Regions from separate parts of the Litoribrevibacter euphylliae genome, predicted to be linked through region 1. Evidence: riboswitches for the same ligand, from Rfam matches in the RefSeq annotation. Region 1 holds a riboswitch; the other holds the start of a gene.
What was found. Region 1 has a riboswitch for cobalamin ahead of bluB (5,6-dimethylbenzimidazole synthase). Riboswitches for the same ligand answer to the same signal wherever they lie in the genome.
Positions count from the first base shown of each region.

Region 1 (7,831 bases):
GATATTAAATGCGTTCTGTCTGCCTACAATATATCGACCTGTGACATTCTCGGTTTCTCTTTTGGCGGAGTTATTTCCATACACCTATTGAAGAATACACCCCATCAGGTGAATAAACTCATCCTTGCTTCGACAACAGCATTTAATGATTTTCAGGAAGAACTTGAACTCAATAACGATTATCAAGAGCGATGCACGCCTGAACTCCAAGAATTCATCTCTCAAGCATTCAAAGTTTTTCCAATAACGAAGGACGAACCCAGTAAGTCTCTCGCCTTAAAAAGTATTGCACTGGATGTGTATGACCTTTCCAAACTGAATAAGATTAAAGACATTATTTCCAAAATAACCTTTTCTACTGAGTGGCTAAACGCACATCGTGCAGGTAAGATGGCCGCCCCAAAACTTTCAGCACCTGAGACAATCAAGGCGTCAGGAAAAGACGTTCTAATACTCCACGGAGCGAAAGATTTGAGATTTCCTTTGTCAGTTGCTCGTCGGTTACACAAACGCCTCGAAACCTCTGAACTAGCCATAATTGAAAATGCCGGTCACCTTGCTCATCTAGAGAGTCCTGCATTATGGGTTAACAAGATAAATAAGTTTTTAAGTTAAATTTCTGATCACAGTACTGATTGCGGAATTTTACAGGACAAACCAAAGTCATCTTAGTAAATAGGAACCTAAACGGCCTACCTAAAGATCAACGGACGATGGGAAGATCATATTCTCACTTCTTTAATAAACCCGAAAAATACATAGAGTGATGTATGAAAATTAATGTTGTAGGAACCAGTGGAAGTGGTAAATCCACATTAAGCAAACACATATCAAACGCGTTGAATATCCCTCATATCGAGATGGATTACTTGTTCTGGAAACCTAATTGGACTGAATCGACCGACGAAGAATTCAATTCCAAATTGGAACACGCGCTGGCTCAGGAATCCTGGGTTCTAGATGGCAATTTCACCAGAACGACACCGATTAAATGGAAACACGTTGACCTTGTTGTATGGGTGGATTTTTCTTACCCAAGAACCTTACTGCAAGCCTTTAAACGGGCATTAGTTCGTGCCACAACTAAAGTAGAATTATGGGAAGGAACGGGTAACAAAGAATCCTTTAAGAAACTCTTCACCAAAGACTCAATTATTCTTTGGACTATCACAAACTACAAAAAGAACAAACAAAAGTATCAAGCAATAATGAACTCTGATGAGTATGCTCATATCCGATTTGTCAGAGTCAAATCTCCCAAGGAGGCAAGTCAGTTCATAGCCGCGTTGGGAAACTCTGACTTTTAACATCAGAGCGTTTTGACCTGATACCAATTGCTCGCGACCTTCCCGGTCGATTGATGCACTACCACAGACAACCCCACCTCAGTAAGTCGTTCATTGAGATTACCGGCATATAAACGCTGCTGAAAATCTTTAAATTCAACGTCATAAATCGTTTGAACCATTTGATGGAGCCCTTTCAGAGTAAAGGAAAACAGTCCATCTTCCCATTTGACCTCTTCAGATTTACCAGACTCTTGATCATTAAGAATACGTTGCCAAGAGTCTGGTTTTGAGCTGTCCACCAACAGTGAGAAAAGATGGTCGATTAACACATCACTCATGATGCCGTTATCCCGTAAAACCAATAAACAGCGCCACACCAAACAGCGCGGCCAGCTCCACCAATTCAATCATGGCTCCTAACGTATCGCCGGTGCAGCCATCAATGCGTTGAATCATTCGCTGTCGCCATGCCATAAAAACAACCAATGACACCGTGAACAAACACAGTGCTAATACAGGTTGAATAACCAATGTCACCAACGCCAATACGATGACAATGCCCCAGGCTTTGGAGGCATCAAGTTGCTGGCTCAAGGCGTCCCCCAAGCCGCCTTCACGCACGTATTCCGTCGTTAGCAATAACAGTACTGCTGATAATCGTCCAATGACCGGGATCACCATCAAGCCAAACACAAAACCACTGCTTAGCAGACTTTCAATCAAGGCGAATTTGAGCAGTAAGCAAGTCATCAACACGCACACCGCGATTGGGCCACTGACCGGGTCTTTCATGATTTCCAAAGTACGCTCTTTGGAACCAAAACCGCCCATCCAGGCATCGGCACAATCAGCCAAGCCATCCAAATGCAAAGCACCGGTAATCGCCACCCAGGCTAACAAGACGATTCCAGCAACGACCAGTGAAGAAAACCAAGGCATCAATAAGGCCGCTAAAGCCCACAAAATCGCTCCAATGACAGCCCCCACCAGCGGATACCAGAGCACCGAGTCGGCAAGGTCTTTATTGTCTATCTGTTTGAGATGTGGAGTTGGTAATAAAGTGAAGAATTGAAGTGCAACCCAGAAAGGTTTGAGGTTCATATGCGTCCTTTTCTTACGTATTTTCGGCAATAAAAAACCAATTCAGCCGGCTTTGTTATGAAACGCCATCATTGGGTGATATTCCTGATTCCCCTCTTGCTCACCGTCTTTGTCATTGGCGAACATTAAGAAGCGTGTCAGGCAGCCGTATGGGACCTCCATCTTGGATACCGACGACATAGGAATCGAGAGTAGCTCAGACAACAACACGCGTATGATGCCACCATGATTGACCAGCAATATGCGTTTCCCTTGATGACGCGCCAACATCTTTGACCAAGCCGCGTTGACCCGCTGCGTCATCTGAGCAACAGATTCACCACCATGAGGATTGCTGTCAGGCTGAGTATAAAAGGCCGTCACGTTATCTGACTCAGCTTTCCACACGTCCTTAAAGGTTAAGCCTTCCCAACGGCCAAAATTGATTTCCCGAAACCCGGTATCGATTTCAAAAGGCTTTTTTAACTCTTCCGCCAGGGCCATGGCATAACGCTTACACCGTTGTTTTGGCGAAGTAATGATCACATCCCAATCCGTCTCAACAGACGCGATGGCATTATCCAGAGTTTCCCAGCCTTTTTTACTTAATGGGCTGTCGATAATGCCGCGGTAAATAGACTGAGCACCTTCGCATTCGCCATGTCGCAAGAGATCAACTCTTGTGGTTTGCGTCATAAGCAACCCTCCACACTCCATATCATAGAAGCATTAGCAGGGTTTCGCTGAATTTGAGAATTCCACATTTGAGAGTTCCATTGCCCTTTAACCAGTAAACCAAGAGCCGCTAAATCACTCACCAGAATTGCTCACACCTGCAGACGCAAAGGTTGCCATGGAATTATGAAGAGAACATGCCAGTTTCAAAACAGGTAAGGCCATTGCCGCGCCACTGGCTTCACCTAAACGCATTCCCAAACTTAACAAGGGCTTAGCATCCAGCGCTTGCAGCACTTTGCAGTGCCCGGACTCTTGGGACTGATGCGCAAAGATCAACCAAGGTCTAAGTGCCTCATTGATGCTAAGCGCCGCCAACGCAGCGACGGAACAGATAAACCCATCCACCAAAACGGTTACGCCTAACTGGCCACAACGAAGATACGCACCCGCTAAGGCTACGATTTCAAAGCCGCCCATGGTTTTTAGCGTCTCAATCGCATCGCCTTTAGCATGTTTATGCAAGGTCAGAGCGTTTAATACCGCTTGTTGTTTGAGCTTCAAGCCCTCATCGTCAACGCCAGTGCCACGGCCAACCAGATCCTGGATCTGCTGTTCCATACCTGATTCAAGGTCGATTAAAGAAGCCGCTATTGCAGACGCCGCTGTGGTATTACCAATACCCATTTCACCGCCAATGAATAGATCCATGCCTTCTTGATGAGCTTGATCCGCTATCGACTTACCCAGTTCAAACGCTGCTTCAAACTGTGCTTGACTCATGGCGGCTTGCTGGCAGAAATTTTTTGTTCCTGCGGCTACAGGTTGATTGATCAGTTTCGGATGATCCTGAACCGGAGACGCTGCACCCACATTGACCACTTTAAAATCCGCACCCTGCTCTTTCGCCAGCACACTGATGGCGGCGCCACCAGCACAGAAGTTTTTAATCATTTCCACCGTCACGGCTTGTGGAAAGGCGGATACGCCTTCTGCCACCACACCGTGATCGCCCGCAAAGACACGAATGGCGACGTTATCGACCTTCGGATTCAAAGTGTTCTGATTAGCGGCTAATTGAATCGCGATGTCTTCTAACTGCCCCAATGATCCAGGTGGCTTAGTCAGCTGATTTTGATGAGCCGATGCTTGCTCACGTTGTTCTGCGTTAGGCTGTTGAATCGCGTGTGTCCACCAGGCAGTCATAATCCGATCCTTTGATAATAAATTAAGAAAGTGAAAAAGTTGGTTTAAGAACTTTGGGATGTTTTGAGAAATTGAGGCAAGCCCGCCACCACGAAGACAACCGAGTCACACATCTTCGCTAAATCTTGATGTAACCAACCGGCTTCGTCCACAAATTTACGGGACAACTCGCCCATCGGCACTACTCCTTGTCCGACTTCATTACTAACGAAGATTACATCGCCAGGCAAATCATTCAGAGTGTCCATAAGCTTGGCTCGCTCAGATTGCCAAACTTGGTCTTGTTGAATGTTTTTGGATTGCTGGTCTGACTGCAACAAACAGTTGGTCAGCCACAAGGTTAAACAATCCACCAGAATGCAATTATCGGCTCGACTGTGCTGTTTCAAGGTTTCAGCCAATCGAAGCGGCTCTTCGATCAATGCCCAATCATCTGATCGTCTTTGCTGATGCAGTTTTACGCGCTCGGACATTTCTCGATCTCGGGTTTCTGCGGTAGCCAGATAAATAAGTTGCTTGCCCGAAGCCAACGCGCGCTCTTCGGCCAAACGGCTTTTTCCGGAACGAGCACCCCCTAAAATAAGTTCTAGCACGGCCTTCCCTTACAACCTTAAGAATAAAGAAGAGTGAATAAAGAGGCTGCCACTTTATCGGCTGACAGGAAAGCAGGTCAACTTATTCCCTGGGAATTCTCCTTGACCATCTGGTAATTAACTCCTATAACCTCTTCCAAAACGTCAGGTGCCCAAGGTGTAAAGCAGTCGCTGTAATGAAAAATAATCATTATGAACGCAGCTTCACCAAGGGAGAATCGGGAATCCGGTGACAATCCGGAACGCGCCCAGCCCTGTGATGGTGACTTATACGTCACGGTTTCTATCGAACTATTATCGAAAAGCCACTGACTTCGAAGAACTCTGGTTTCGAAAAACAATAGTATCGGAAAAACCAAGCCACTGGACCAACTCAACTGAGCGTCTGGGAAGGCGATGTATAAGGATGACCCTCAGTCAGTAGACCGGCCTGATTGTGTAACTACGCTGTAGTTGGACCCTACGCGTACATTCCATTGAAGGGGACTACTATGGAATCCGACGCTTTAACAGAGCGACATCGTTTCGCCGATGCAGAACGCGCTGCGCTTTACAAAACCGTATTTAACCGCCGAGACGTACGCGGCCAATTTACTTCGACACCCGTGGCCGATGAGGTGTTAGCACGAGTGCTCTATGCTGCCCACCATGCGCCTTCGGTAGGCTTCATGCAGCCGTGGAACTTCCTGGTGATTCGTTCACAAGAGAAAAAACAACAGGTTCATCAACTGTTCAGCAAAGCCAATCGTGAAGCGGCCGAAATGTTTGAAGGCGAGAAACAAACGGCTTATAAAAGCCTAAAGCTGGAAGGAATCTTAGAGTCGCCCATTAACCTCTGTATCACCTGCGACCGAACCCGTACAGGCAAACCTGTGTTGGGTCGAACGCACATGAAAACCATGGATCTCTACAGCTCGGTGTGTGCGGTGCAAAACCTGTGGTTAGCAGCCCGTGCAGAGGGCTTAGGTGTTGGCTGGGTGAGTATCATGCATGAGCAAGAACTAAAAGACACCCTGAATATTCCTGAACACGTGGTGCCCATCGCTTATCTGTGTATCGGATACGTGGAACATTTTAAAGACAAGCCAGAACTGGAAACCAAAGGTTGGCTACCCCGGATGAACCTTTCAGAGCTCGTAAACTTTGAGCAATGGCAAGGCGAAGCCAGTACCAGCGAACAAGAACAACTGCTTGAAACCCTTCAAGCGTTGGAAAGCTTTCCTACTAATTTTTAAATTAGTTTGAATACTGCTTTTTGAAGTCAACTAAATATGCTTCAGCTTTCGTTTCATCCAAGGGTTTACTGTAGTAATAACCTTGGATGAAATCGCACTCCAGTCCTTTTAAGAATTCAAGCTGTTCTTCGGTTTCTACACCTTCGGCAATCACGGTCAATCCAAGAATTTCTGACAAGCTTACAATCGCCTTCACAATGGCCTGGCTTTGTTCTCCTTCATGCAGAGCACGTACAAAAGACATATCAATTTTTAAGGCATCAATAGGCAATCGACGAAGATAATTCAATGACGAATATCCGGTACCAAAATCATCAATGGAGATTTTTATGCCCATTTCTTGCAGCTCTGCCAACAGCTTAATGATGTGCTCTACATTGTCGATCATGATGCTTTCAGTCACTTCAATTTCCAAACACCCAATGGGCAGTTGGTAGGTCTCTATGCATTCTTTGATCGTGGATTTTAAGGATTGATGCTGTAACTGCTTGATGGATATATTAATCGCCATCGACATAGATTCATCGACAATACCAGCGTCTAACCACGCTCTGAATTGCCGACAGCTTTGCTCAATGACCCAGCGACCGATCGAAATAATCAGCCCCATTTCTTCCGCTTTGGGAATAAAATCCGATGGCGAGATAAACTCGTCTGATCCGACTCGCCATCTTAGTAGCGCTTCAAATCCAATGACTTTCTGTTGGTAAGGATCAATTTTCGGTTGGTAATAAAGCAGAAACTGATTTAATTGCAGAGCAACCCTGAGACGATTCTCAAGTTGCAACGAATAATGCACTTCTTGCTGCATGGTCTCGGTAAAGAAACGGAAATTATTTCGACCGTTTTCTTTCACCTTATACATGGCAATATCAGCGCACTTCATCAAAGCCTCTTCATCCTTGGCAGATTCAGGATAGGTCGCAATACCAATGCTAATACCAATATGAATCTCATGATCCCGCAAATAAAAAGGCTCTCCCAAAAATTCAATAATCTTCTGGGCAATGGCAGCAATGTCTCTGGCGGTGTGAATAGATTCCAGAACAACGGTGAATTCATCACCACCAATGCGCCCAATAACATCACCATCCCTTAAACATTTTCTGATACGAACAGCGACATCTTGCAGCAGGTAATCTCCGATCTCATGTCCCATGGTATCGTTGACGATCTTGAACTTATCCAAATCCATAAACAGTAAAGCGACAGACGAACCAGCTCGTTTGGCCCGAGAAATGGACTGCGCTAACAGGTTTTGAAATGAATATCGGTTATTCAGACCTGTGAGACTATCGTATTGAGCCAGTTGACTGAGCTGCTCTTCGGCTCGTTTACGCTCGGTAATATCTTGAAATGCCAGCACAACCCCGACCAGTTTATTGTCGTCATAAATAGGCGTCGCGTGGTATTCCGTAGGAAAGGCACCCTCTACTTTTTTTCGAAAGATACCCAGGGTCTCGTGATACATTTTTCCTTCAGAACACACCCGATAGATGGGCGCATCTTTCCACTCTATGGAGTGGGATTTGCTGTCACCCAAAATGAGATAATCAAGCACAGACTGATTCTCTAATTCAGCTTCGGAACACCCCAATAACTTTTGTGCCGCTGGATTACTAAAAGTGACTAAGCCTTCGTTATCGAGCCCTAAAATTCCCTCTCCCACCGATTTTAACAACAATTGGTTTTTACGCTTCAAGCGCTCAATGTCCTCCAGAGTTTCCTTGAGCTGTTGGCGCTGTATTTCTAA
Region 1 is NZ_JBHRSZ010000004.1:135,424-143,254, reverse strand. It holds gene ACFOEK_RS08145 (alpha/beta fold hydrolase) at 1-615, shown strand, start outside; gene ACFOEK_RS08140 (adenylate kinase) at 771-1,307, shown strand; gene ACFOEK_RS08135 (hypothetical protein) at 1,310-1,627, opposite strand; gene ACFOEK_RS08130 (adenosylcobinamide-GDP ribazoletransferase) at 1,635-2,390, opposite strand; gene ACFOEK_RS08125 (histidine phosphatase family protein) at 2,433-3,065, opposite strand; gene cobT (nicotinate-nucleotide--dimethylbenzimidazole phosphoribosyltransferase) at 3,180-4,250, opposite strand; gene cobU (bifunctional adenosylcobinamide kinase/adenosylcobinamide-phosphate guanylyltransferase) at 4,295-4,843, opposite strand; cobalamin riboswitch at 5,027-5,291, shown strand; gene bluB (5,6-dimethylbenzimidazole synthase) at 5,335-6,078, shown strand; gene ACFOEK_RS08105 (EAL domain-containing protein) at 6,080-7,831, opposite strand, start outside.

Region 2 (7,831 bases), 610 kb from region 1:
CTTGATATTGGATTTGTCATCAATGCTCATTGGGAGCACATAGCCCAGCTGATCTAGGTATTCTTGTAATTCAATCAGCTTGCCGGTTTCTCCATGGACTTGGTGGAAATTACCTGTTACATCACTCTTTAAGTCATTATTGATGCTTCCACGAATGATTTTGTATTGCATTTTCAAACGATGGAGATTTGAGGTCGTAGGCAGGTCTGAGAAATGTTGCGCTGTTAACTGCAAAGACATTAATTTAGTTTTTATGCCTAAGTTGTTATTGATGATGGCTAGAAACGGGCGACTGGTAAGTTGATTCAGGCTCTGGAGTTGAACGACCGAATAAAAAAGACAGCCGAGAAGAATTGCAGCTAACACAATAATATTGATGGTTAGGAAAGGGCGCTTGGTATCGATCAAAATACTATTGCACCTCTATGGTTCTTATTTGCCAAACAGATTTGTTGTAGTACAGATCGTTTCTTATATCTGGGTGATCTGAAAACGGAAATACCACAAATAGAGGCCCTCGGGTATCGAGTGTTAATTGTTGTCCGTTTTCATGAGTAGCTAAAATAACGTCGTATTTTTTTAAATCGGACATCTCAATCTCTGCCATATAATCATCCCAGGCAATGACGAGCACGGAGCTGCCTTTTGCGCCTACTTTTCGTAAGAGGTCTCTGAATAGGGGCCCCCGATAAGTAATTGGGATACTCGTGATATGATTTGTGGTCGTGATTTGATGTTGAGGAAGTGCGTTGATCGTTTTTCTGTCGATAAGTGCTAGATTATCCTGAGTCGTGACTGATATCTTACCTTTGATTTCAATCAGAACCTCTTTTTCAGATATAGCCGTCTCTGCAAGCAAATAAGACGGAAATAGCATCAAAAGAATTAGGACATTACGTATTGTTAAGCAATTAAACATATAAAAATACTCTTGTTTTTCTTTAGATGGAGTATAGACCTAAACTTAAGACTAGGAGTCCTGAGTACTTTTTTGCAGGGAAAAACTTTTCGATGATGTGCCTTATAGGTATCGAAACTAAGGCGATATTGAACAGATCAACAGTGAGTGAGTTTTGACGAAAGATGTAGACCCTTCGATTTGTCCTCTGTGTGGCAAAGGTAATTTTTGTGTGATGACCCAAGATTTGACTGACGGTGAATCTGGTCGTTCTATGAAGGCTTGCTGGTGTATGTCGGCCTCCTTTCCTGAGAACTATCAATCCTACTTGGCTCAGCAAGACCTGGATAAACGTTGTATTTGTGAGTCTTGTCTCGATCAAATGAATGCAGGCAAAGCTTAAATCTTCCTCTGTCTGTTTCTGATTATTCCTTGATATCTCTAAAAACCGCTGTGATAATCGCGCCTCGCTTTGGGTAGGTGGTATTTTAGATTCGAATCAACGCATCTGTAATGCTGCTTTTAAACGGGAAGTTGTGTGCTTGTTTGATGCCCTAATCAGACAAAATTCCAACGCTGCCCCCGCAACGGTGATGGAGCTAAGTTCAGTACTAAGCCACTGTGTTTGTCTATCAATGCTATGCCAATGATAGCAAAAGGACATGGGAAGGCGCTGAATGAAATCATGCTTAATGGTTTACTCCTAAGCCCGGAGACCGGCCTCTAGTGGTTCACTCATTCACTGAAACGTGCGGCGGGCACGTTAGGCGCAGGATCATGCTATTAAAATCTAAATTTTCTCCATCACACATTTCACTTTTCGCAGCCAGCTTACTATGCGGCTCTTACGCTCAAGCAGAGCTTCCTACAACGACAGAAACCACAGTTATTACGGCCAATCGAACGGCTATGTCAGTTGATGAAACTCTGGCTTCGGTAACCGTTATTACGCGTGAAGACCTTGAACGATCTCAGGTTCGTTCAACTCAGGAACTACTACGTCGATACGCGAATGTCACCATTAAAAACACTGGTGGGCGTGGTAAGCAGACCTCGATGTTCCTTCGCGGTACGGAGTCGACTCACACACTTTTCCTTATTGATGGGGTAAAAGTGGGGTCAGCAACCAGTGGGTTAACAGCCTTTCAAAACATCCCAGTCGATCAAATAGATCGTGTTGAAATTGTTAAAGGGCCGAGATCGAGCCTTTATGGGTCAGAAGCCGCTGGTGGTGTGGTACAGATTTTTACTCGTAAAGAACATCAGCAAGGCTTTACGCCATTTGTTCGAGTAGGTGCCGGTTCTGATGATACGAAAGAAATGGCTGTAGGTTTTGGGGCTCGAAACGATTATGCCTCTTTAAATGCTACATACAGCTATGAGGAAACCGATGGCATTGATACCTATAAAGGTTATGAGTCAGACGACGATGGTTTTGAAAACTCATCCTTAAGCGTCAACTCGGCAATGAATTTCTCTAAAGACACGGTGCTGACGTTCACTTATTTACAGTCTCACGGTCAGAATGAATTTGATGACACATTTTCCTTTTATCCAAACCAGGAAAGCAAAGACACTTTGCGTACCATTGGAGTGGGTCTGAACAGTCAAATCACCTCGGCATGGTCAACCGATGTTCAATTAGGGCGCAGTTGGGATAAGTCTCATACTTATGCGAATTATGTAAAGACATCGACTTATGAAACCCGTCGTGATTCTCTATCTTGGCTGAACCATGTGGCATTGTCTGATGTGTCGATGTTGACCCTTGGTTATGACTATCAGGAAGATCATTCTGTAACGACAGATAATTTTATTCAGAACGAGCGTTATAATCACGGTGTCTTCACACAGTTACAAACTGAGATCGAAGGTCACGACTTAGAAGCCAGTCTTCGATACGACGACAATGAACAGTTTGGATCTGAGCGAACAGGGAATCTGGCTTGGGGTTACAGCTTCGACAATGCCACTCGTGTTCGGGCTTCTTATGGAACGGCTTTCGTAGCGCCATCATTTAACTTTCTATATCACCCAGGATACGGCTTCTGCTGTTCAGGAAATCCGGACTTGAAGCCAGAGCAAACAGATACCTTTGAAATGGGTGTTGACGGCTCCATCGAATCGGTTGAGTGGTCTGCGACTTGGTTCAGAACTCGCGTTGAAGATCTAATCATTTCAGAAGCACCGGTTTATGTGCCAGAGAACGTAAGCAAAGCGCGAATTCAAGGCTTTGAGTTTGGATTCAATACCTACTTCTTTGATTGGGCCATTCGTTCAGAATTAACCTTGATCAGTGCGAAAAGCCGAAGTGGTGATACCTCTGGGAAACGTTTAATCAATCGACCAAAACAGACGTTGTCCGTCATGATGGATCGTGATTTTAATCGCTTTTCTTTAGGTGCGACGGTAATCGCTGAAAGCGAATCCTATGTCGATCAACAAAATACCGTGGCGCTTCCAGGTTATGCGACGTTAGATCTGCGTGCAGGGTATTTGATTACGGATGAGCTAAAGCTACAAGCCAAAGTCGAAAATATTCTTGAGCAGGAATACGAGTTAAGACGAGGCTATAACCAACCTGAGCTAACGTATTTAGTTTCTGTGACTTATCAGCCGTAGAGATCTATTTTTAACGTTATCGATCGTTAGTTTGAAAAAGCCGCTTGGTCATTGAGCGGCTTTTTCGTATCCGGTTCGTATCTGGCTTCTTATCTTGTAAGTCATTCCTTATAATGCTCGCCTTCTTTTATCGGTAATTCAGGACTGTTTATGAACCTTATGACGGTTGCCCTTGGGGTGGTGTGTTGGCTAATCGCCATTGTTTTTGGATATCGCAGCGTGAAGCACAAAGAAACGGATGGGCGTTTGAAAGTGATGAGAGCGACCTTAGGTGAAAAACGGGGTGTGATATTCTTTCGATTCACCTATGTTGCTATGCCGATCTTTATTGGTTCTATTATTATTGTGGCCGGGTTCCAGGGGTTAACCATTGCTGAATTCTTCATGGGAGAGCAATAACCTAGGCAGCTCTTCTAATCTTGAAGCGACTTCGACTCAGAGTAAGGTTTTAGGATAACGCAGGATGCTGAATACACTATCGACCTTGTTTCTTTTGCCGATTCTCTTACCGCAAGGGATCTATGTGCGCTTAACGACACCAAGACTGCCAGAAGCCAGTGGTGAGCGTGCAGGCGTGATTGGTGAAGGCAAGCTGCTCAAGGTTTTGATTTTGGGCGATTCAGCCGCGGCGGGTGTTGGGGCAGAGTGTCAGTCGCAGGCGTTATCCGGGCAATTGGTTGATCGGCTTAAGGAAAGCTATACCGTCGATTGGCGATTGGAAGCCTCTACCGGCGATAAAACATTGGATGTGATTGAGCGTCTTGAAGCTTTGGACGCGTTTGATGTGGACTTAGTGATCACATCAATTGGTGTAAATGACGTGACCAGTAGTGTGTCTCCGGCGGATTGGTATCAACAGCAACAACAGATGGTCGATCTGTTGCGCCAGAAGTTTTCGGTTCGTACTGTGTTAATGACACCCGTTCCACCCATGCATTTGTTCCCGGCGTTACCACAGCCATTACGCTGGTGTTTGGGGAATCGTGCGAATGAGTTGAACCATCGTATGAACGCTTTAATTCAAACTAATGTATTCTGTCATTTGATTGAACCAGGCTTTGAACTGGATCAATCCTTGATGGCAAGTGATGGCTTTCACCCAGGGCCAAAGCTTTATCAACAATGGGCTGAAGCCTTAACGTCTCATATCTACAAGCTTCAGCCTTAAGTTGACTGTCTTGGGCTGTGTTTAGTTGCGGTACAGTGTTTGGATAAGGTGGAAACCGAACTGAGTTTTTACCGGGCCATGGATTTCAAGAATGGCTTTCTTAAAGACGACCTGATCAAAGGCTTTTACCATCTGGCCGGGTCTGAACTCACCCAAGTCACCGCCTTTTTTGCCAGAAGGGCATTCAGAATACTTTTTCGCGAGTTTGGCGAAATCCTCACCTTGTTGAATGCGTTTTTTAAGCTTCTCTGCTTCCGCAGCGGTTTTCACTAGAATATGTCTTGCACAAGCGATCATTGACTTATCTCAACTATTGTTCGATTGGTCAGTATAACGCATCTGCTTTAAAGCCACTAACTGCCTGGTCTCAATGGGATTTTTACCATTTGATGCGACAATTTGTCGCAGTGACATACATACTTGATAAGAGATAATGCCACCCATGAATTCGACGCTGGAAAATATTACTCAAAACAAGAACCTAAGATTGCTGTTCCTACTCAGGAATGTGGCCATCGCCGGGCAACTTTTGTCCGTAACGATTGCTTATTGGGGCTTTAATCTTGAGATTGCTGTTAAGCCGATGCTGGTGGTTATTGGCTTATTGGCGTTGGTTAATGTTTTCACTGTTTATCGCCTGAAAAGTAAGGCTGACGGACTGACGTTAGGTCGGCACGAGGTCTTTATCCAATTGCTGATTGATGTACTGGCTTTATCAATCCTAATTTATTTTAGTGGCGGAATTTCTAATCCATTTATTGGTTTCTTTATTCTCCAGGTCGTGATTGCCGCGATTTTACTCGAACCTATCTACACCTGGTTAATTGTGGCGATTACAGGTTTTGCCTATTTGATTCTCTCTTACTTTAGCTATGACGTAGCAGGTCTTAATCACGGAACTCTTAATTACGGAACTCTTAGCCATAATACAATGACTATGAACGGTCATGCAGGGCATGCCGGTCATCAAATGAGTGAATCGCCGTTTAACCTGCATCTTCATGGTATGTTTTTGGGGTACGTGATTGTGGCGGTTTTGGTTGCGTTCTTTGTGGTTCGTATGGCTAACAATCTTAGAGAGCGTGATCAGGAAATCTATCGTATTCAACAACAAGCCTATTCCGAAACGGAAATTATGAAGTTAGGGATGTTGGCGGCAGGCGCAGCGCATGAATTGGGAACGCCATTAAATGCCATTCAATTGGCGACGGATGAACTGAAAGCCAGCCTAGAAGACAACACAGACGTTCAACCCACGCTTAATTTATTGTCTCGGCAGGTTTCTCGTTGTTGTCAGTCCGTGAATGACTTGATGACGGTTGTTCGACAGCCTCGTGCAATGAGTGCCTCTGAAGTAGAAATTAACCAGTTTCTGGAAACGCTTTCGGAAAACTGGAATCACTTGAATCCAACCAAAGAGCTGAACTGCCAATTGGATGAGACAAAAGATCTTAAAGTGGTGGCAGATAAACTCTTGTCTCAATCCATTATTAATCTGTTAGATAATGCCGCGCGTGTTTCTGACAAAGCTATTCAGCTAATCAGTCGTCGGACCGCCAAGAAGGTTGAGATTGTCGTTCAGGATTCTGGCCCTGGCATGCCGGAGCACGTTCAACGAAAGTTAAAAAATCACATGCCGGTGACAGATGAACAAGGTAATGTTCGTCTAGGTTTGTTCCTTGTAAATACGTTAGTTCAACGCATTGGCGGTGCATTAAGTTTTACCACTTCATCGTCTGGGAAGTCTCAGGTCGTGTTGTCTATCCCTGTGGCGGATAATGTTGAAAATAGAGGAGGGTCAGCACATGACTGATCAAGAGCAATCAATGGATTCCAGAGCGGATCTCAATGGTGATGATCATGATCAGCCTAGTGTATTGATTGTTGATGACGATCTCGATTTTTCAGAAATCCTAGCCTTGTCTTTCAAACGGAAAGGCTACCGCTACAAAATTGCGCACGATGTTGCGGAAGCAAAAGTTCTTATCGATCAAGAGCAGTTTGATTACGCGACGTTAGATCTGAGAATGCCAGGGCCCTCTGGGCTCACCCTGATTGAAGAGTTTGTCGAGAAAAGTCCGGGTGTACGCATCGTTGTGCTTACTGGGTATGCCGGTATTAATACCGCGGTAGATGCTATTAAGTTAGGCGCTGTACATTACTTAGCGAAGCCTGCATCTATCGATGAAATTATCACAGCCATGACGACCTATCAGGCGAACCCGGATCAACCGATTGCAGAAAAGCCGAACACCATAGGTATGTTGGAGTGGGAGCGTATTCAACAGGCGTTGGCAGATAACGATTTCAATATTTCTGCAACAGCGCGTCAGCTTGGTATGCATCGAAGAACACTGCAAAGGAAACTACAGAAGAAGCACTACCGAGAGTAGTTCGGAACCTCTAACACGTTCCAGATATCACCGTTAAAACATAGTTTTTACCAGTGCTTTATCGCACCGGTACGGGATTCCTTTTGCCTGAAAAAAGGTCTCCTTGAATTACTAAAGAAAAGAATTAAACAAATTAAGCACTTACAAATTTATCTTATGTTGATGGGGAAGCGTTATTATGATCAATAAACCGTATTTAGCGGCAGTGCCTCTGTTACTTTCCAGCGTGTTGCTTTCTAGTGAATCACTAGCTAATGAAGCTGCTCAGGAAGAGGTTAATCGCAGCCAGCATACCAAAACCATACAGATTATTGGTGTGGCTGAAGAGACTTCTATAGATACTCAACTAACACCTGAATCTTCTGCAATTACACATCCGATTAAAGACTCGGGTGAGTTGTTACGTTCTGTGAATGGTGTGACGGCGCTGCGTCGTGCAGGCCATGGCTTTGAGCCTATTATTCGTGGGCAACAGCAAGGTCAGATTAATATCTTGTCCGATGGTGGTTACATTGTCTCGGCATGTCCAAGCAGAATGGACCCAGCAACGAGCTACATCGGCATGGAATCGTTCGACAGTGTTACTGTTATCAAAGGCAACCGTTCAGTAATTTATGGCAGCGGTGGTTCGGGTGGTACGGTGGTGTTTGAACGTCAGCGTCCGATATTTGAAGATAAACCATATCAAGGAAAGATCACTCTAGGTCATACCGATAATTCGGAAGCAACCAGTGGTTCGATTGATGTTGC
Region 2 is NZ_JBHRSZ010000004.1:742,429-750,259, forward strand. It holds gene ACFOEK_RS10880 (ATP-binding protein) at 1-408, opposite strand, end outside; gene ACFOEK_RS10885 (molybdopterin-dependent oxidoreductase) at 413-919, opposite strand; gene ACFOEK_RS10890 (cysteine-rich CWC family protein) at 1,074-1,301, shown strand; cobalamin riboswitch at 1,356-1,637, shown strand; gene ACFOEK_RS10895 (TonB-dependent receptor domain-containing protein) at 1,676-3,520, shown strand; gene ACFOEK_RS10900 (hypothetical protein) at 3,671-3,919, shown strand; gene ACFOEK_RS10905 (SGNH/GDSL hydrolase family protein) at 3,984-4,688, shown strand; gene ACFOEK_RS10910 (peptidylprolyl isomerase) at 4,710-4,985, opposite strand; gene ACFOEK_RS10915 (ATP-binding protein) at 5,131-6,501, shown strand; gene ACFOEK_RS10920 (response regulator transcription factor) at 6,494-7,081, shown strand; gene ACFOEK_RS10925 (TonB-dependent copper receptor) at 7,260-7,831, shown strand, end outside.
Region 2: another riboswitch for cobalamin. It lies ahead of ACFOEK_RS10895 (TonB-dependent receptor domain-containing protein); the one in region 1 lies ahead of bluB (5,6-dimethylbenzimidazole synthase).